One region of the Virgibacillus salinus genome, then DNA from elsewhere that is predicted to be linked to it. Evidence: riboswitches for the same ligand, from Rfam matches in the RefSeq annotation. Region 1 holds a riboswitch; each other region holds the start of a gene.
What was found. A riboswitch is a leader RNA that binds a small molecule or an ion and turns the genes downstream of it on or off. The one in region 1 is predicted to bind thiamine pyrophosphate.
Positions count from the first base shown of each region.

Region 2: it holds a riboswitch for thiamine pyrophosphate, as region 1 does, so the genes downstream of both, thiW (energy coupling factor transporter S component ThiW) here and thiT (energy-coupled thiamine transporter ThiT) in region 1, are expected to answer to the same signal.
Region 3: it holds a riboswitch for thiamine pyrophosphate, as region 1 does, so the genes downstream of both, BLS02_RS11980 (ABC transporter substrate-binding protein) here and thiT (energy-coupled thiamine transporter ThiT) in region 1, are expected to answer to the same signal.

Region 1 is NZ_FNKD01000002.1:928,174-934,809, reverse strand. Features, by position in the region: gene BLS02_RS11505 (N-acetylmuramoyl-L-alanine amidase family protein) at 1-721, shown strand, start outside; TPP riboswitch at 802-907, shown strand; gene thiT (energy-coupled thiamine transporter ThiT) at 1,001-1,576, shown strand; gene BLS02_RS19330 (hypothetical protein) at 1,646-1,780, shown strand; gene BLS02_RS11495 (hypothetical protein) at 1,872-3,293, shown strand; gene BLS02_RS11490 (Glu/Leu/Phe/Val family dehydrogenase) at 3,420-4,799, shown strand; gene fdhD (formate dehydrogenase accessory sulfurtransferase FdhD) at 5,479-6,297, shown strand; gene fdhF (formate dehydrogenase subunit alpha) at 6,299-6,636, shown strand, end outside.
Region 2 is NZ_FNKD01000004.1:99,958-106,593, forward strand. Features, by position in the region: gene thiE (thiamine phosphate synthase) at 110-715, opposite strand; gene thiM (hydroxyethylthiazole kinase) at 715-1,488, opposite strand; gene thiD (bifunctional hydroxymethylpyrimidine kinase/phosphomethylpyrimidine kinase) at 1,489-2,292, opposite strand; gene tenA (thiaminase II) at 2,289-2,978, opposite strand; TPP riboswitch at 3,043-3,146, opposite strand; gene thiW (energy coupling factor transporter S component ThiW) at 3,148-3,639, opposite strand; TPP riboswitch at 3,727-3,842, opposite strand; gene BLS02_RS16125 (DUF1801 domain-containing protein) at 3,933-4,286, opposite strand; gene BLS02_RS16130 (aminoglycoside phosphotransferase family protein) at 4,605-5,531, shown strand; gene BLS02_RS19240 (S8 family serine peptidase) at 6,018-6,185, shown strand; gene BLS02_RS16135 (DUF4064 domain-containing protein) at 6,390-6,636, shown strand, end outside.
Region 3 is NZ_FNKD01000003.1:21,948-28,583, reverse strand. Features, by position in the region: gene BLS02_RS12000 (TatD family hydrolase) at 1-286, opposite strand, end outside; gene BLS02_RS11995 (ABC transporter ATP-binding protein) at 279-1,016, opposite strand; gene BLS02_RS11990 (ABC transporter permease) at 1,018-1,782, opposite strand; gene BLS02_RS11985 (thiamine-binding protein) at 1,782-2,072, opposite strand; gene BLS02_RS11980 (ABC transporter substrate-binding protein) at 2,083-3,069, opposite strand; TPP riboswitch at 3,199-3,309, opposite strand; gene mscL (large-conductance mechanosensitive channel protein MscL) at 3,357-3,806, opposite strand; gene BLS02_RS11970 (hypothetical protein) at 3,958-4,332, shown strand; gene yidC (membrane protein insertase YidC) at 4,278-5,045, shown strand; gene BLS02_RS11960 (MurR/RpiR family transcriptional regulator) at 5,236-6,078, shown strand; gene BLS02_RS11955 (M20 peptidase aminoacylase family protein) at 6,096-6,636, shown strand, end outside.

The sequences.
Region 1 (6,636 bases):
AACTATCTCACTCTATCAGTTTCAGCGTTATCAACAGTTAGGAATTCCGGTTGCAATTACACGTCAAAAGGATGTCACTTTATCACCAGCAGAAAGAACGAAGATTGTACGGGAAAGTGGTGCAAAGTATTGTCATTCTAATCATATCAATGCCGGTGGAGGGGATGGTGGTGAGGTTATCCATTCTATCTATGGTGGAGAGGATATGGCAGAAGAGGTAGCTGCTGAATTACAGCATGCAGGTCAAAATATACGCAGGATTTTTACAAGGCCACTGCCAAATGATCGTACTCGCGATTTTTATTATATGAACCGTGATACAGGGGCGGTGATAACAAACATAATTGAGTATGGATTTGCAGATTCACGAGGTGATGATATACGGCAGATTAAGGATGATTGGCAAGTATTAGCAGAATCAGTTGTAAAGGCATTTTGCTCGTATGTTGAATTTCCGTATGAGAGTATTAGGGGTGGCGTAACCCTTAAAAAATACTTGAGTTTGCCACCGGAGGCTTCAACTTGGCGAATTTATCCACTAAATGCATCTCCTGTTAAAGGGAATGAAAAAGGTTTTCTGCGCCCTGAAAAATTTGGAGGATTAACGTACCAGATTTTGGGTACGCCGCAAGCACATGTCTACTTAATTCAAACCCGGGATTTTGGAAAGGTTCAAATCTACGGTCATCCGAATACAGGAGCTAAAGTTTTAACAAAATAAGTTTTTCCTCATAATATGAAACCGTTGTAAATTTTAAATTGATACGTTATAATGCATATAATGAAAAAAGCAGATTAATAGAAGCCTACAGGGGGAGCCGATTGGCTGAGAGTGAACATGATTTATTGTTCTTACCCTTAGAACCTGTTAGTTAGTACTAGCGTAGGGATGGTGGCTTTTTTGATGGAATAAAAAGCAATGTTGTGAGCGGATTCCCCATCAGGAAGCTTCCCCTTGGCATTGCTTTTTTTGTGTTTATTTAAAGGGGAGGTAATCTGAATGAGTTCGAAGCGTACGTTGTTTATGATTGAGGTGGCAATATTTGCTGCCATGGCATTACTGTTAGATATAATACCTTTTTTAAAATTTTCTATTTGGCCACAAGGTGGATCTGTTTCTTTTGCAATGATCCCAATATTCATTATAGCTTTCCGCTGGGGACTGAAAGGCGGTCTGGTGGCCGGCTTTTTATTAGGAGCTATGCAGGTCGTTATGTCTGGACCAATAATTTTAACACCTGTGCAGGGTTTTCTTGATTATATTGTTGCTTTCACTCTAATAGGAATGGCAGGTATATTTGTTAAACCTGTTCAACACGCTGTCAAAGAAGGAAAAGCGAAGATAAGCTTTTTATTAATTATGTTAGGCGTATTTATTGGTTCTGCACTACGCTTTTTGGCACATTTTACTGCTGGAATTGTGTTCTTTGGACATTATGCACCAGAAGGGCAGGCAGTCTGGTTATATTCTCTACTGTATAGTGGATCTTACATGTTGCCATCTTTTATTATTTGTACAATTCTCGTATTCCTATTATTCTACAAACAGCCTAGAACATTGTTGCGAACTGCATAATAGTTTCGCCCATGGAATTAGCCCTTTAAATAAAAGGGCTAATTTTCTATACTTAAGGTAGAGGTGATTATGATGAAAGAATTAATCGGACAGTGCCAGTCGTGTGGGCAAAACGTTTATTGTAAGGATGGCTTTTTTGACGGTGTTCAAAAAAATGGAAAGTTACTTTGCAATGAATGTGTAAATGAAAAAGAATCAAATTAGGAAATTATAGTTTTAACATTTCAACAAAGTTCTCACCGCTTCCTTTTAAGGTGCATAGGCTATAGCACACTTAAGAAAGGAAGTGTTATCGGTGGAGCTAACGATTTCTCATTGGCTATACGGTTTATTTACACTACTAATTATTTTCACGATGATATTCAGAAAAGGTGTAGTACTTCCTTCGTTACTCGGGACATTTGTGATTGCCTGGGTTTACAATGGAAGCTTGATCGATGGTTTTACCGCAATTTTTAATGCCAATCTTGTTGCAGCAAAAGAACTATTCAGTATATTCCTGATTATTACCTTCATGATGGCTCTGCTTCATTCATTGCGTGATTTAGGTGCCGACCGAAGGATGATTCAGCCAATCCAAAAGGTAATGATAAATGGCCATGTCTCGTTTTTTGTCTTGATTGGGGTTACGTATGTGATTTCATTGTTCTTCTGGCCGACACCAGCTGTACCGCTTATATGCGCATTACTAGTACCTGCTGCGATTCGCTCAGGTCTTCCAGCGTTAACTGCAGCAGTTGCTGTTGCATTGGCTGGGCAAGGAATGGCGCTGTCTTCTGATTATATTGTTCAGGTTGCTCCAAGCTTGTCAGCAAAATCAGCCGGTATTGATGTAAGTCTTGTCGCTGATAAAGCATTAATCCTATCCATAATTACAGGTGTAGCTGCAATAGGATTAGCATATCTCTTTTATCGAAAAACAATCCGTGCAAAAAATAGTGAGCTTAATGAAAAAGAGCTTCAGGCTCTGCAATCAACGCAAGAGTCAACGAATAAAGCGCATTCGGCACATTTAAATATGTGGAGTAAAGTATTTGCAGTGCTTGTTCCTGTAGCTCTTTTGGCAGTAGTAATCTACATGATGTACACAAAACTTCTGTCAGGGCGAATGAGTGGATTCGAAGGTGGAGACGGCGCCGCATTTATTGGTGGAGTTGCTGTTATCCTGCTATTATTATCGACGGTTGCATTTGGTCGACAACATGCACTTGATTATATTAGTAACCATATTACAGATGGCTTCGTATTTGCTTTCAAGGCAATGGGTCCGGTTATTCCGATTGCGGGGTTCTTTTTCCTTGGCAGTGCAGATTTTTCCGGAAGTATTTTAGGTGTAGACGAAAATACACCAGGATTACTATTTGATCTTGTTCAATCGACACAGTCCTTTCTGCCACAGAGTGCATTATTTGCAGCATTTAGTGTATTAATTATTGGAATTATTACTGGGCTGGATGGATCAGGATTTTCTGGACTGCCATTGACCGGAGCCCTTGCTGCCTCTCTGGAAAGTACCTCGATTGACTCTGGAACGCTTGCAGCTATTGGTCAAATGGGCTCAATTTGGACTGGTGGAGGAACAATTGTTGCATGGTCCTCTATGATTGCGATTGCCGGATTTTGTGGAGTTTCAGTCATGGATTTAGTTCGGAAAAACTTTATTCCGGTAATACTAGGGTTAATCATTTCAACCGTTTTTGCTGTTTTAATTCTATAAGGACTTGAATAATTGTATATAAACATGTGAATCCTCCAAGTAGAACACTAATATAAGTTTATAGCAAATTCTTATGATACACTTTAATGAATTAGGATAATTTTACTATTGATGGAGGTTTTCAATATGGCAAGCAGTACTTCAAAAATTGTTCAAGAATCGCTAGAAGCTCTGTTGGATGATAAATCATTTTTACCAGAACTGACGGGCAAAACACGTGAGAAGGCATTTACGTCACTGGTATCTATCTTATCTACTCCTAATCATGTCAATAAATCTTTTTTACGAATTGCACTTGAAAATGGCAAGGTAACACGTGTTCCTTCATTCCGAGTTCAGCATAATAATATTCTCGGACCTTATAAGGGAGGAATTCGTTTTCATGAATCAGTGAATGAAGATGAGGTGGCTAACCTTGCATCACTCATGACATTGAAGAATGCGCTCCACGAAGTACCGTTTGGTGGTGGAAAAGGCGGAGTAGTGATTAACCCCAGAGATTATAGTGATAAAGAATTATATATGATTTGCAAAAAGTATGTGCAGTATTTCAGCGAAATTCTTGGACCTGACAAAGATATTCCAGCACCGGATGTTGGTACAGGTGATCGTGAAATGGACTGGATGATGGGAGAATATAAGAGTATTCGACCTGGGAGTTCATATCGTGGCAGCTTCACCGGTAAAAGTGTCATAAATGGTGGATCATTAGGACGAAGAGAAGCGACGGGTAAAGGTGTTTATTTTACATTCCGCTATATGCTTCATAACTTTGTTAAAGATCAGAAAAAGTGGCTCTCTGAACGTAAGAACATTTTTGCTGGAACTGCATTGGACCATATGGATAAAACGTTGTCACTGGCATTCCAGGGATTTGGTAATGTGGGATCTGTAGCCGCACTTGAAGCATTCCAGTGTAATCATCTGAACAATAAAATCGTGGCGGTTAGTGACCGGAATGTAACGCTATATAATTCCGATGGATTAGATATTCCTGGTCTTGTCAAATTTACATCCAGTAGTGGTGGGGACCTTCCAGTTGATGAAGAGCAGTTAAAAGAAGCGGAGGTAAAAGCTACCATTAAGGACCGAGATGACGTGCTGAGCTTAAATGTTGATGTGTTATTTTTAGTTGCACTTGAAAACCAAGTGTACCAGGAAAACATGAAACAGGTTAAGGCTAATATTATAGTGGAAGGGGCGAACGCACCGGTTACGAGTGGAGCAGATAAATATTTAAGTGAAAAAGGTGTCATTATTGTCCCAGATATTTTAGCAAATGCTGGCGGTGTTATTGTTTCTTATTTTGAATGGCTGCAAGGTCGGGAAACACAATTTTTCACTGAAGAAGAAGTTTTTAAGCGTTTATTTGATAAAATGAAGGAAACATTTGATACGATTTTTCCCCAATTTTTTGGTGATCCATTTCCGTTGCGGCAGAACTGTTACATTCACGCCGTAATGAAAATATCGACCATTTTATATAAGCAAGGAAAACTTTATTAAATGAACGAGACAGGGACATAATTAAACTTTCCATTTTAAAGACGAATAATAACAGGATAGAATTTTTAGAACGTTCATTTTCATTGGTTGGATCTAATACCTACTTGATAAAAAATGCGACAGATACTAGGATTATCGATTATAGTATTTAGTTTGGCTCTCTAACCACGCATTTGAAAGATACTTGCTTTCATCGCTCTGGGAACAAAGGCGACATCTGCTCAAGCTGAAGCGTTGCCCTAAGAGGTGCGCAGAATGTATTTCCTTAAGCGGCATCGTCGCAGAAAAATTACTTTTCAAATTGCATCACAATTTAACTTTAATCAGCAACAAAAATAAATCCGAACCATAATTCAAGAATTTTGAATTATGGTTCGGATTTTACTTTGACTAAAATACTTTTGTCCCACCCTCTTTTTTTGAAGTTTAGAAAGTATAAATACTTTCTTATTGCATAAGTGTAACTAAGGCATTTGCCATTAGGGATTGTGCTGCACCAAAGTATAAGATTATTAAGAAAAATTTCATAAGTCTCCCTTTAACGATTGCCAGGTTTTCTAAACTATTAATGTGTTATAATATTCAGTAAATAAAGATAACGTTTTAAATTGTATTTTTTTAATTGGGTAATCATGTATTAAAGATAATAATGTAAGCGCTTTAAGGAGGGGTTTAAAAAGTGAGTGAAAAAAGCCTGTCGTTATGGAAGACAACAAAGTACCACCACCATTTGAAAGCAACAGAAGAGGAAGAGATAGCCAGAGAAACCGCAATAACAATTACTGTTAATGGAGATCAGTATGCCACAATAGTTTGCACACCAAATGATGTGTATGAACTGACTCTTGGGTATCTGGCTTCTGAAGGACTTATTCGTTCAGTTGATCAAGTGGAAAATCTATCGATTGATGAAGCAAAAGGCTTTGCATATGCAGATTTATCAATTCCTGTATCATTTCCCAAACGGTCCGAGAGGTGGATTGGTTCTTGCTGTGGAAAGAGCCGGGAATTCTATTTAAAACAGGACGTAAATACTGCTAAAACAATAATGTCACAAGCAAATATTTCAACTAAGCAAATCAATCAATTAATGATGGAATTTGACTCCATGGCAGAAATATTTAATAGAACAGGAGGTGTTCACCAAGCGGCATTGGCATCCGGTGATAAGGTTATAGGTTCTTATATTGATATTGGTCGTCATAATGCGCTTGATAAGCTGTATGGATATATACTACAAAATCGTATTACCTTGAAAAATAAATGTGTTTTGTTTAGCGGTAGAATTTCGTCTGAGGTTGTATTGAAAGTTTCCAAGATTGGCGCTGGATTATTGGTGGCTAAATCGGCACCAACAGATCTCGCTTTAAGACTGGCTGATGATTTGCAAATAACCGCTGTCGGATTCGCCCGTGATAGTAACCTGAATGTATATACTCATGAGAACAGAGTTTATGGTGACACGAACCAAAATATACATTTTTTAGGGAGGAGATAATGTGCAAAATCAAGACCATATCGTTGTTACGATAAATGGTAAAGAATACTTAGCAGAAAATAACCAAAATCTATTGGATTTGATTAACACGACAGACGAATTTGTGCCACAAATTTGTTACAACGAGTCACTAGGGCCTGTGCAAACATGTGATACGTGTATGGTAGAAGCTGATGGTCAAATTGTTCGTGCATGTGGAACATCAGTAACACCTGGCATGATAGTGGATACAACCTTTGAGCATGTAAATGCAGCTCAAAAAGAAGCTCTCGATAGAATACTAGAAAAGCATGAGTTGTATTGCACTGTCTGTGATTATAACAACGGCTCATGTGAGAT
Region 2 (6,636 bases), on a different contig from region 1:
GTTCTATTACTATAATCGAACCTCATCATCAAAAGGTGGCATGAAATATTTATTTATTTTATGCCACCCTTTGTATGTGGGAAACGATAGTATATATGAAGGTAAGGTTTTACAACCTTTGAACAGCTGTTGTTATATCATTTGCTTGGGTCACAGCTGAAATAACCGCTACACCGTCAGCCCCGGCATTTATTACAGAAGCTGCATTTTGGGTGGTTATTCCACCAATTCCTACAATAGGAATGCTTGGAAATTGGTTTCTTAATGTTGTAATCCATTCCACACCGACTGCTGACTTTGCGTCGGGTTTTGTAGATGTATTAAAAATTGGACCAGCACCAAGGTAATTGGCCATTTGAATCGGACTATTAGATACTTCGGTTGGGTTCGATACAGAAAGGCCAATGATTTTTTTAGGAAATCGTGCGCGTAGTTTTTCAACTGAAACATCATCCTGTCCAACATGGATTCCATCGGCTCCTAGAGGTTCAGCAAGGTCGATATCATCATTGACGAAAAATGCTATTTTATGATGCGCGCAAATTTTTCTTAATTTATATCCTAACTCTAATTTATCATTTCCTTTTAATGACCCAGCTCCTTTTTCGCGAAATTGGAATGCTGTAATACCAGCTTTTATCGCTAGTTCTAAAATAAAAGCTGGATCACGATCACAATTTTGACTGCCCATTATCAAATATTTTCTTAGATTCATCAATTAAGCTTCTCCAGTTTATCGACTTCAAATGATAATGCATCAATAAAATGAGGGAAAAAAGTCCCGGGTCCACTTACTTCTGAGTAGTCGGCAGCATATTCCGCAACCAGTCCATAAAACTCAACTGCAGTTAACACCTGCTGCTCGATTGGTTCATTTGTGGTTAAACATGCAGTTAGGATGGAACCGAGCAGACAGCCAGCACCAGTTATTTTCTCAAGAATCGGATGCCCGGAATTGTTCGAAAGATATTCATTTTCTGAGCAGATAACATCCGTTTCTCCTGTGACAACGGCAGTAGTTTGATAAGTCTCAGCAGCTTTCAAAGCTATCTCCACAGAATTTCCATCGCCTATTGATTCTACGCCTTTTGTATCCCAGGGAATTTCTACGAGGTGTGCAATTTCGCCAGCATTTCCCTTGATGACGGTTGGCTGCACTGTATTCAGAATTTCTTTTACAACAGATGTCCGAAATGGTGTTGCCGCGACACCAACAGGATCAAGAACCACTGGTATTCCTTTTTCATTAGCTGTTTTCCCTGCTGTGATCATTGCTGGGAGCTCCTGTGCTGTTATGGTTCCGATGTTTAAAAGTATGCCATCCGCAATGGACGCCATGTCCTTCGCTTCCTCTTCAGCTTTAGCCATGATTGGGGTTCCGCCAAAGGATAGCAAGCCATTTGCTGTAAAGTTCATCACAACTTGATTTGTCAGATGGTGAATCAACGGACTTTGATCTCTTACTTTTTGAATAATATCTTTGTTCATTTACCTCACCCTTTCCATGTGTTGTGCCCAATGATTTGCCGGCCCACTTCCATGACCGAGTGAAAATGAATGACGGATTGCAGCAGTGACGTAATCTTTTGCTTTTTTAACGGCCACTGGTAAAGAATCTCCTTGGCTTAAGTAGGCAGTAATGGCTGCTGAATAAGTACAGCCAGTTCCGTGCGTATTTTTTGTATCAATTCGTTTGGTTGAAAAAGTGTGTATCGAACTTCCGTCATATAAAAAATCGATTGCTTCACCTTGCAAATGGCCACCTTTAACCAAAGATGCACCTGCTCCAAATTCGTGAACTATTTGGTTCGCAGCCTTTTTCATGTCGTCCAGTGTTTCAATTTTTTCACCCGTAATATCTTCTGCTTCAGGGATATTTGGCGTTACTAACGATGTCATTGGTAATAGTTTCTTCCGTAAATAATCCCTGGCATCTCTGGCGATTAATGGATCTCCACTTGTTGCGACCATCACCGGGTCCATAACATAAGTGATGTTTAAACCGATAATCTTTTGAGCAATAGCCTGCATCATGTCAACGTTGGCGATCATTCCAGTCTTAAATGCCTGAAAGGGGATATCGGTCATAACAGAATCCAATTGTTGTTCAATCATTTCAACAGGGAGATGGTGCACATTCTGGACACCTGTTGTATTTTGGGCAACAACGGATGTAATGACAGACATACCGTAAGTCTTCAGTTCCTGGAAGGTTTTTAAGTCTGCTTGTATTCCGGCTCCACCACTGGGGTCAGTGCCAGCGATTGTAAGTGCGCATGGAATGCTTTTCATCGGCCAATCACCAACTCTTTCATTGGCCAATCTTCACAAGTATAGGCCATTTCCCAAAAAGCCAGCTCTAATTGGCAGCTTTTACGGAATGCTTCTTTTATCTTTTTTTGTTCATCCCGTGAAGTATTTTCAGCAAATTCATCCAAGCGGTTTCGCATTTCCATCACTATTTTGCCAAATCGTTCATCAGCATAAAAGCTGATCCATGGATAAAATGGATGATGCTTTTCTGGTTTATATTTGTTCATTAACGCATAGCCTATTTCCAAATATGTCCACGGGCAAGGGAGCAGTGCACCAATGGTTTCAGCTAAACTGCCAATTTGCGCGTGATACATCATATGCTTAATGTAATGATCAGCAGTTGGTGGAAGCGGGTGACCTTGGAGCTCCTCGTAGCCAACCCCTATATAGTCGCAAAAGTTATGATGTGGGTGGCTTTCACTATTTAAAACAAATTGGATTTGTTCCCCAAAGAAGCGGATGTCCTCGCGCTTATTGGATTTGGAGAGAGCAATTCCATAAATTCGCATAAATGCATTCAAATACTCAAAATCTGCTTTAATATAATGCGCAATTGATTCGTTGGGAACATCTTTTTTTCCAATACCATCGACAAATGGGTGATTAAATATTGCTTGAAAAATATCTTGGTTCTCATCTCTTAATTGTTGTGTGAATGACATAACAAAGCCTCCAATGATTTAGGAAGCTACTAGGGGATAAAAGTAGATTACTAGAGGTACAGAATGCGGCCCTCAACCACTTCCCTGCGCAGGCATTATCCAGATCAGGTTCCAAGGGACAAGGAATATTTCCGTTTCTCAGCCAGTACAGCGCCCCTAGTAGTTTTTCCTATATTTTATTTTGAACTAGTCTTTCCTGATTAACACGTGAAATAACAAACCAGCCTATCAATGCTCCAGTAACACTGCTAATAAGAAACGACGGTATAAAGAACAAAGCACCAGCTGAACTACCCATCAATAGCTTTGCAAATGGAACAGCAAAAAGTGCTCCGATGATTCCGGTACCAATTGCCTCTCCCACAGCAGCTATGGCTTTTTTATGAGTCTTCTGAAACAAGTATCCAGCTAGAAATGCTCCAATCATGCCGCCGGGAAACGCCAGTAATGTACCAAGTCCAAGCATGTTACGGAGCAGTCCAATCATAAATGCAATACCGACTGCTGGACCAGGCCCAAGTGTTACTGCGGCCATGACATTGACGGCATGCTGGACAGGATAGGCTTTTGCCACGCCTGCTGGAAACCAAAGTAACTGTGCACCCAATGTACCTATTGCCACAAAGACTGCCATTGTCGTAAGTAATCGAGTTCGGTTCAATCAAATCCTCCTTTCCGTGAAAGGGGCTCGTACGAAAAAAGCCAGATCCATTAATGGACCTGGCTTGAAATAGCTGATATAAATAAGTATATCGTCAGTCTACTTCCCTCCGCTGGTATTAACCAGATCAGGTCCGTAAGAGTCAGAAAGCTTATACGTGCTTTCCTCTCAGCCCTCGATTTTGGGCACCCCTAGTAGTAATTATTAAAATATTAAGTTTTCAATTTAAGGATAACAAAAGAAATCACTTTTGTCATGGTTTATTTCAGGTTCATGATGATAGTAAAGAAAAGTCATGTTTCCATTTCAATGGCTTCCTGAATTAAAGCAGAAAATTTTCTGGGTTGTATATCATCGAGTTGCTTAACTCTGATATGACGCATTTTTTTGCCAGTTCCTTCAAGCAGGTTATCCTTATCCTTAAGTGAGGCACCGAAGTAGAAACCCAGATTAACATGATTCTGTGCAGTCTGAAGATAGCATACAAGACCATTCTCTAGATAACATGGCTTTCCCCATTTCATTTCTTCAGTTACATTGGGGGACGTTTGAAAAATAACCTCCCGCAGTCTTACGGTAATTTCCTTTGTATGGTCATTTAAATTTTCAATGAATTGATCTACTTCTTTAGTATGGATTGGTTCCATGCTTTTTGACTCTCCTTTTATATTATTGTTCTTCATAACTGTAGTAAGCGGACACAGGGTAAGCTATTTCTGCAAAAAAGTGCTTTTTCTGTAATATGCGATCACCGGATACCTTATATCACATATATCTAAGGAAAAAGTGCTGTTTTTGTCAAATAAGGGCTCTGGTGTCCGCTGTGTAATTTTAGACAGTATAACCTGGTATCATGATGATCCTCGTCCTTTATATATTTTTCACCAAAATGATATCAAATCCCTTTAATTTCAGAGTAATTATATTTAAAATTATATCTATATTAAGAATCGAGGTGGATTTTTTTGGAACAAAATAACGAATATTTGTCGAATCAGATTGTTGAATGGGTAAAAGATAATGTCGATTCGAATGCAAAGGTTGAATCGGTTAGTCGGCTGAAAGGAAGTACCTCATCCACGTTACATAGCATCACACTGCTAGTGGATCAGTCAGTAAAGCAATATGTCATCAGGCAGTTTGATAATAAGGAATGGCTTGATGAAGAACCGGATTTGGTTTTGCATGAAGTTGAAAGTTTACGTATGGCTACAAACACAGGTATTACTACTCCAGAAGTTGTTGCCTGCGATGAAACTGGGGAAAAATGTGGAATTCCAGCGATTCTCATGACAAAGCTTGAAGGTGCTGTAGAATTGAAACCTGCCAATATGGATGAGTGGCTAACTGGCTTGGCGAGGGGACTTGTGAAAATTCATGAAGTTGAAGCGAGGGGCTTTCCATATCAGCATTATAGCTACAATGACATATCAACGTTTGAGATGCCAAGCTGGTCAAAGGAGCCGAAAACATGGGGAAGTGCTATTAATATCTTAACAGGACCTCGACCAAAAACGACAGATTGCTTCATACACCGAGACTATCATCCAGCCAATGTTTTATGGGATGAAGGCTTAGTTAGCGGAGTGGTAGATTGGGTAAATGGCTGCAGAGGCCCCCGCGGAGTTGATGTCGGGCATTGCAGAGTGAACCTGGCCATGCTATATGGTGTTGAAACAGCAGATGGTTTTCTGAAGGCATATCAGCAACAGGCAGGTTCTTGTTTTACCTATAATCGGTATTGGGATTTGCTATCTTTGACTGATATGCTTGTTGGACCTCCTGAGGTATATCCTGGGTGGGAAGCATTCGGTGTATCAGGATTAACAAATGAAATGATGAAGGAACGATTGGATAAATACGTTTTGAGTCTATTAAATCAAGATAGTTGAGGCATCCGAACATTTTTCGCCAAAGTTTGTATAAAAGAAACTTTTGTCCATTTCATTCTAGCTATTTTTCATATTATATAAATGTAGTACCAAAATTAATAGAATGGAGGCTCCAACATGGGTTGCCTTAAATGGGAAGTGGGCAGTGCCAGGTGACAATTATGGGCAATCTATTTTAGATCTATATAAAAGAATGCTAGAAAGTACGCTGCAAAGTTTGCAAGAAATCCTGAGAAATATAGAAGGTTAACTTCATAATTCGCTGGTTATTTGCCTTTTTCACCATTTTTTGTACCAATTCATTATTATGACGATGTGGTAGCGGATTTCTCAAACCGAGGTCCAACAATAGATGGTCTGATGAAGCCGAATTTATTAACGCATGGTGTAAATATTATCTCTCTGCGATCACCCAGATCTTTTCTTGATAAAACAAATTCAGAATCATGAGTTGATACTAACTACTTTGCTTTATCAGTAATCTCAATGGCTACGCCAATATGTGCAGGTGTAGTCGCACAATTACTCCAAATAGAACCGAATTTATCCCCGGACCAAGTTAAGGAACAGCTTAATAATGCATGTAAAGATTTAGGACAATCCCCAAATCTTCAAGGTCATGGCTATCTGAACGCTGCTAATATGATAGAATAATCGCTGAAGCATATTAGCCAACTTTCAATTGTTGGCTTATTTTTTGATATGGTCTAGTTTTGGCAAATTCTAGTAGGTAAATGTTATGATAAAAGATAGAATGTTTTATTTTTTATGGTAAGGTAGTAAATGAAATAGGTAATTAGAATATTCCATTCAAATTACTGCATAGAATAAGTGAAGTCAAAATGGGGAGGGATTGTCATGAATCGGACAGGAGAAATTGTATTAACGATTGTTGGTGCATTAATCTATATGCTGTTTGCTGGAGTAGGTATATTTGCAGCGTGGCTATTTAACAATGAGCAAGTCTTAAATGAGGCTTCGGATGAAATGATGCAACAGCCTGGAATGGGAACGGGCGATATGCAGGCTATGCTCGAAGTCCTCCAAGGTGGAGGTTTGGTACTAGCAATTGTTTCAATCATTGCATTGGTTTTAGGTATTATTT
Region 3 (6,636 bases), on a different contig from region 1:
CCTCTCCAATAGCTATCATTTCATGCTGATTTTGCTCAATAAACGTTAGTAGCTCAGCAGCCTCATAATCAGTAGGCAGTGCTTGTTCGGGATGAAAACCGAATGCCGGCTTAATACGACTGTCTTCATGAGCCAGTCGCAGGGTTTCCTTGGACGACTTCAAATGGTTCGACACGCAAATTAGTGCCTTCACCTGAGCGAAATCCAATTCACTCAAAATTTCCAGCCGCTCCTTCTGACGATACATATCTAAGTGAATATGCGAATCAATTATTCTATCAGACATCTTCACTCAACTCCCGATAGATTGCTTTTTTCCAATCTAAAAATTCCTCTGTCAACAGAATACTTTCTTGGCGTGGTCTCTCAAATGGAATCGTAAACTCTCTTTTGACAGTTGCTGGTTTTTGAGACAGGACGATAACCCGGTCGGAAAGAAACATTGCTTCATCAATATTATGTGTGACAAATAGGATTGACCGCTTATTTTCCTGCCAGATGGACATGAGCCATTTCTGCATTTCCAAGCGGGTAAATTCATCCAGTGCGGAAAAGGGCTCATCCAGACAGATAAGTGGCTGTGGACTCAACAAACTTCGTACGAACGCAACACGTTGTTTCATTCCGCCTGACAATTCATGTGGATACGCATTTTCATATCCTTGCAAACCAGCACGTTCAATTAATTCCAGCGCCCTTTTTTCATCATGCTTACCGACGATTTCGCCACCAAGCAAGACATTTTTCAGTACCGTACGCCAAGGCATTAGTGATGGAGACTGCGGGGTATAGCTAATTGACCCCTTCAGACCATTTATCTGTTTATCCTCCAGAAAAATTTGTCCTGAATCAGGCAAACGAATCCCGCCAATCAGGTGAAATAATGTACTTTTTCCGCTTCCTGATGGTCCTAAAATGGAAACAAATTCTCCGTCATTAACAGTGAAATTAACTCCCTGTAAAATGTTATGATTTCCGTATGATTTTGTTATATCTTTCACAGCTAGGTTGCCCATATCAATTTCCTTCTCCTTTTGGCTTCCATCTGATCAAGCTTTTTTCGACCAAAATAATGATTGCAAAAAATAATAAACTAAGAACCATCACAAGAAAAATAGATACGAAAACACGATCAGTCCGGAATGAAGACGATGCTAATGTCATATAAACGCCGATCCCTTTGTTCGCACCGAGCCACTCCGATATAACGGCTCCCATGACACTATATGTTGCAGAAATTTTCAGTCCGGCAAATACGTATGGCAATGCATTTGGCCATTCCAGTTTCCAAAAAATCTGCTTCTTATTTGCACCGGCCATTTGCATATAATGCTTCAGGTCGTGGTCCGTTTGCCTGAATCCATCCAAGGCTGACACTGCAATTGGAAAAAAACAGACCAGCGTAATCACAATAATCTTAGGCAGCATGCCAAAACCAAACCATATAACGAGCAATGGTGCCAGAACAATAATTGGTATATTTTGCGAAATAATAATTAATGGATACAACGCTTCTCGAAGCTGTGGTACAAGATGCAGACTAATCGCAATCAGAATACCTACACTGCTGCCAATTAAAAATCCAATGATCGTTAATTGAACGGTTGAGAAGATATGATGCTGATAGGATGCCCAACCTTCAACACCTGTTTGGAAAATTTGCGAAGGCGCTGGCAGTAGCCATCCAGGTATCTCGAATAACTTACTGGAGGCCTCCCAAATAATGAATAAAAGGAGGATAACCGCAGCAGGTTTCCATCCTTTTTTCATGAACTTTTTCATCAACGATACTTCTCCGTCAATTTATCCATAGATGCACCACTCGGATTATAGAGGACTTTCACTTGAGATATAATGCTAGAACTTCCAAGCTCAACCATTCTTTCGTTCATTTTTTCAATAACGGTGAATAACTCAGCTAGCTCCCCTTCCATTGTAGTTTCCAGAGGATGAACCTCATATTTCACTCCAGCTTTTTCGATCACCTCTATTGCAGCGTCCACATATGGAATGACATCTTCTCCATTTTTTGTCTTTGGGATAATTTGAATACTTACTAATGAATTGTTCATATTCCCACTCCTATTCTGGCAAAAATTCGTTGTTAAATGCATCTTCAGCTTTCAATTCTTCTTCAAGAAGTCCGTTATCATACATCCAACTGGAATAATTCTCCCAAACTTCTTGCTTCTGAACTCCCCACTGTGCTGCGTCATCCTGATATTTCGGTGATAACCATTCCTGACTTTTCTTAACAAGTTCCGGGTCAAGATCTGGAACAGCCCCGCTGAGGATTTCTGCTGCTTCACTTGGATTATCTATTGCAAAGTTATATCCTTTTGAAACCGCCGCTAAAAATTTTTCAGCCCTTTCTGGATTGTCAGCGATCATTTTTTCGTTCGTTGTAAGGACAGGCGTATAGTAATCTAGCTTTTTGGAGTAATCGGTTAAATAAATCATATTTAATTCCTCTCCGCGCATTTCTGCTTCGACTCCAGTCCAGCCATAGTAAATCCACGCAAAATCAATATCCCGCTTCACCGCTGTGAAGAAATCTGTATTGCCCATATTGACAATATTTAACTTTTCAACATCGGCATTTTCCTGCTTCATAAGTGATGAAAGAACCGCTTTTTCAACCGGGGCACCCCACCCGCCATAGGTTTTTCCTTCAAAATCTTTTGGTGATGTAATTTGTTTGTCTTTTGGTGAAGCGAACCCGGATGTATTATGCTGGATAACCGCTGCAATCGATACGATTGGAATATCCTGAATACGTGCTTCTGTAACAGCTTCCTGCGCACTGACACCGAAGTCAGCTTTACCTGATGCTACAAGCTGGTCAGACCCCGCCTCACCTGGCATCATAATTTCTACTTCTAACCCCTCATCAGCAAAATATCCTTTTTCCTGGGCAACATATAGCCCTGTGTGATTCGTATTGGGGGTCCAATCGAGCACTACTTTAGCTTGTTCTGTCTCCTGACTTTTATCGTCAGTTTCTCCTGCATCGTTATTACATGCTGTTAGTAAAACGGCTATTAATACTACGAACAACCATTTTTTCATTTTCCATCTCCCTTTCTCTTTTTTGTTCACTTCTGGAAGTATGATTGGCATTGGAAACGAAAGGAATTTTCCTTAAAAGCACAAAAAAATAACGCCAGGTTAGTCCCTGAGCGCATTCGAACAATATTACTATTGTTTTACTTTGTTCCCTACGCTGGTCTCAACCAAATCAGGTTCCAAGGGTCAGCATCTATCGGATGCAATCTCAACCAGCATACACTGGTCCCCCTACAACTTATTATTCAATTAATCTATCAAATTCACTATGCCACAGCTTCATGTATTTTTCAAGTTTTATTATTCTTTGACTTCTTTGACTGTGATGAAATATTAATATTAATTTTCTTTTTCTGTTTAGGCATTAGCTTATCCTCTTTCTTCAAAAGGTCACGTATCTCTTTGAGCAATTCAGCTTTTTCATCAGGCTTCGATTCTTTTTCTGACTCCTTTTCACCTTTAAACTTTGCTAGGATGCGAATTAAAATGAAGATGGACACCGCAATAACAATAAAGTCAAATACCGACTGGATGAACTCGCCATACAATACATCTGCTTTTCTGACCGTATACTTTAAATTTGTGAAGTCAACACCACTTACTAAGATCCCTGCTAGTGGCATCATAATATTTTCAACAAGTGACGTTACTATTTTTCCAAAGGCTGTTCCGATAATAACAGCAACAGCCAAGTCCAGGACGTTTCCTTTTAATGCGAATGTTTTAAAATCTGACCACAAAAGTACTCACCCTTTTTGTTAGGCTTGTTCTAATTTTTATGTATGATAACGGATGTTTAGCACTTTTATCAGTTTGTTTCAAAAAAAGTGAAACAAATACTAGTCTAAAACCGTACTTAAGTTAACACGCTATTGAAGGGGGTGAATACAGATGCTGTTAGAGTTATTATACGAATTGCTTGGTGAAATGTCTCCGATGTACTTTTATTTGGGAATAGTCTTCTCGATAATTTGTAGCAGTCGTTTCATGTATAAAGGTTTTCACAATTCACTGATGAACAATTACGTTTACACTAGGAAGCGCCATGCGCTGCACTTTAAATTACTGCCTAAACAGGAACAACTTGGTGCAATAATAGAAGTTCGTAATTGGATTACACATACAACCAAACGTATTGATGCACCAGATGATGATACAGACAACCAATCCTTCTCGATTACAAACATCAACAAAAAACGAGGAGGACAACAATGCAAAGGAATACTGTATTCACTTTCTTTAGAAAATATAGCTTCGTCGCAATAATATTAGTCGTTTTTTTAACGGGATGTACAACAAATGGTGCCAGCTCCTTTGGCTGGTTTAATCATTATTTTGTTGATCCATTTTCACTATTTATAAAATATACGGCTTCCCTTTTAGGTGACAATTTCGGCCTATCGATTATTTTAATTACGATACTGATACGCCTTGCGATCATGCCGTTTATGCTAAAACAGTTGAAGAGCAGCAAAGAAATGCAGGAAAAGATGAAAATGATCAAGCCTGAAATGGATGTAATTAAAGAAAAATATAAGGACAATAAAGAAACAGATGCAAAAATGCAGATGCAAAAGGAAATGACGGAGCTTTATCAGAAGCATCAGCTTAATCCAATTTCGTCAATGGGATGCTTGCCGATGATCATCCAATTTCCTATCCTAATTGGGTTCTATTATGCCATCAGACAGACACCCGAAATTGCCACTCATTCCTTTATGTGGTTTAACCTTGGTCACTCTGATATGATGATGACATTTCTTGCTGTAATCGTCTATTTTATCCAATTTCGTGTCACGCAAATTGGGATGGATCCAAAACAGAAAAAACAGATAGCTTTCTTAGGTTTATTACCCCCACTTATGATTGGATTTGTATCATTTAGTGCACCTGCTGCCCTACCGTTATATTGGGCAGTCGGCGGATTATTTTTAATTATTCAGACGATTATCACTAAAAAAAGAGCACCCGCTAACTAATTAAGCGTCCTGGTCATTTATTGGCCAGGACTTTTATTCATACCAAATTTTTTAATAATTCCCAAGATTACATATTGAGTAAATTCTATTAATATGGTATGTTACCTATAATAAAGGAATTACTTTTATTTTTTGAAAGAAAAAGGAATTCCTTCACTGTAACAGATGACAAACTACACGGAGAATTTACATGGAAAGTCTGTACAAGAAAATTAAGGAACATCAAGCGAGCTTTTCAAAAAGCTTTAAAAAAATAGCATCGTACATTTATAGTGATCCATCTATTTTCGCAATGAATTCAGCTCAGGAAGCAGGCAGAAAAATCGGTGTTAGCGAAACTACTATTATACGTTTTGCACGCACGCTTGGATATGATGGATATAAATCTTTACAGCAGACATACCAGCAGCGCATTTTTGAAAAGAGCAGTCTGTCTGATTTTCGAAACAGAAAGGTATCCAACCATTCAGAAAATAATACTGTTAAAAATCTAATGTTCAATGATATACGTACAATTCAGACAGTAATCGAGCAAATTTCGGAAACGGACTTAGACCAAACCGTTACGAAGCTGTTATCTGCTGAAAATATCTACATCGCAGGTGTGCGCTCATCTTACGCTTTAGCAAGCTGGTTTGCCTATGCCCTAAATCTTGTGGTCGGCAATGTACGGCATCATACTCCTGATGATGATATTTTGGTACAGCTAAGTGAATTACATGAAAATAGTGTGTTTGTTGCTTTTTCATTTCATAGGTATGGGATTAACACGATAAGACTGGCTGAATTGGCCAAAAAACAAGGGGCGACAATTATTGCTTTTACAGATAATCCTTATTCGCCCATCACCGAGTATTCAGATATAACATTGGCGATTCAATTGGAGGAACTATCGACACTTGATTTGGTACCTGCCGTGTTTTCCCTGATGAACAGTATTATTGGAACAATAACTTTAAGAGCACCGGAGATGTTTCAGCAGCGTGCAGCACGATTTGATGGAATAGAAGCAAGTAAATTTTTTGCAAAATAGTTTAGAGGAGCATATCCATGAAACCAACTATTGAAAAGATAACCCCACAGCTTAAAACAATCTTCTCCCATTTACATGAACATCCAGAAATAAGCTGGAATGAGCATGACACTACATCATACATCAGACAGCTTTTTAAAAACTATGACTGTAAAATAACGACACTGGATGATTCACCAGGTCTTGTTATCGAAATTGGCCAAGGATCACCAGTAGTTGCTATGCGAGCTGATATTGATGCCTTATCGCAAGAGGTGAACGGTGAATTTCAGGCAAATCATTCGTGCGGACACGATGCACATATGACAATTGCCATCGGCTCACTGTTAACGCTTCTTGAGGATGGCTACCCTGATATAGGAACATTCCGGTTTATTTTTCAGCCTGCAGAAGAAAAAGGGACAGGCGCATTATCCTTAGTTGATAAAGGGATTGTTGATGATGTTGATTATTTATATGGAATGCATTTACGACCAATAGAAGAATTAGGACATAATCAGTTTGCACCAGCTATCCGCCACGGAGCAGCTTGTTTTATTGATGGAGTCATTCAAGGTG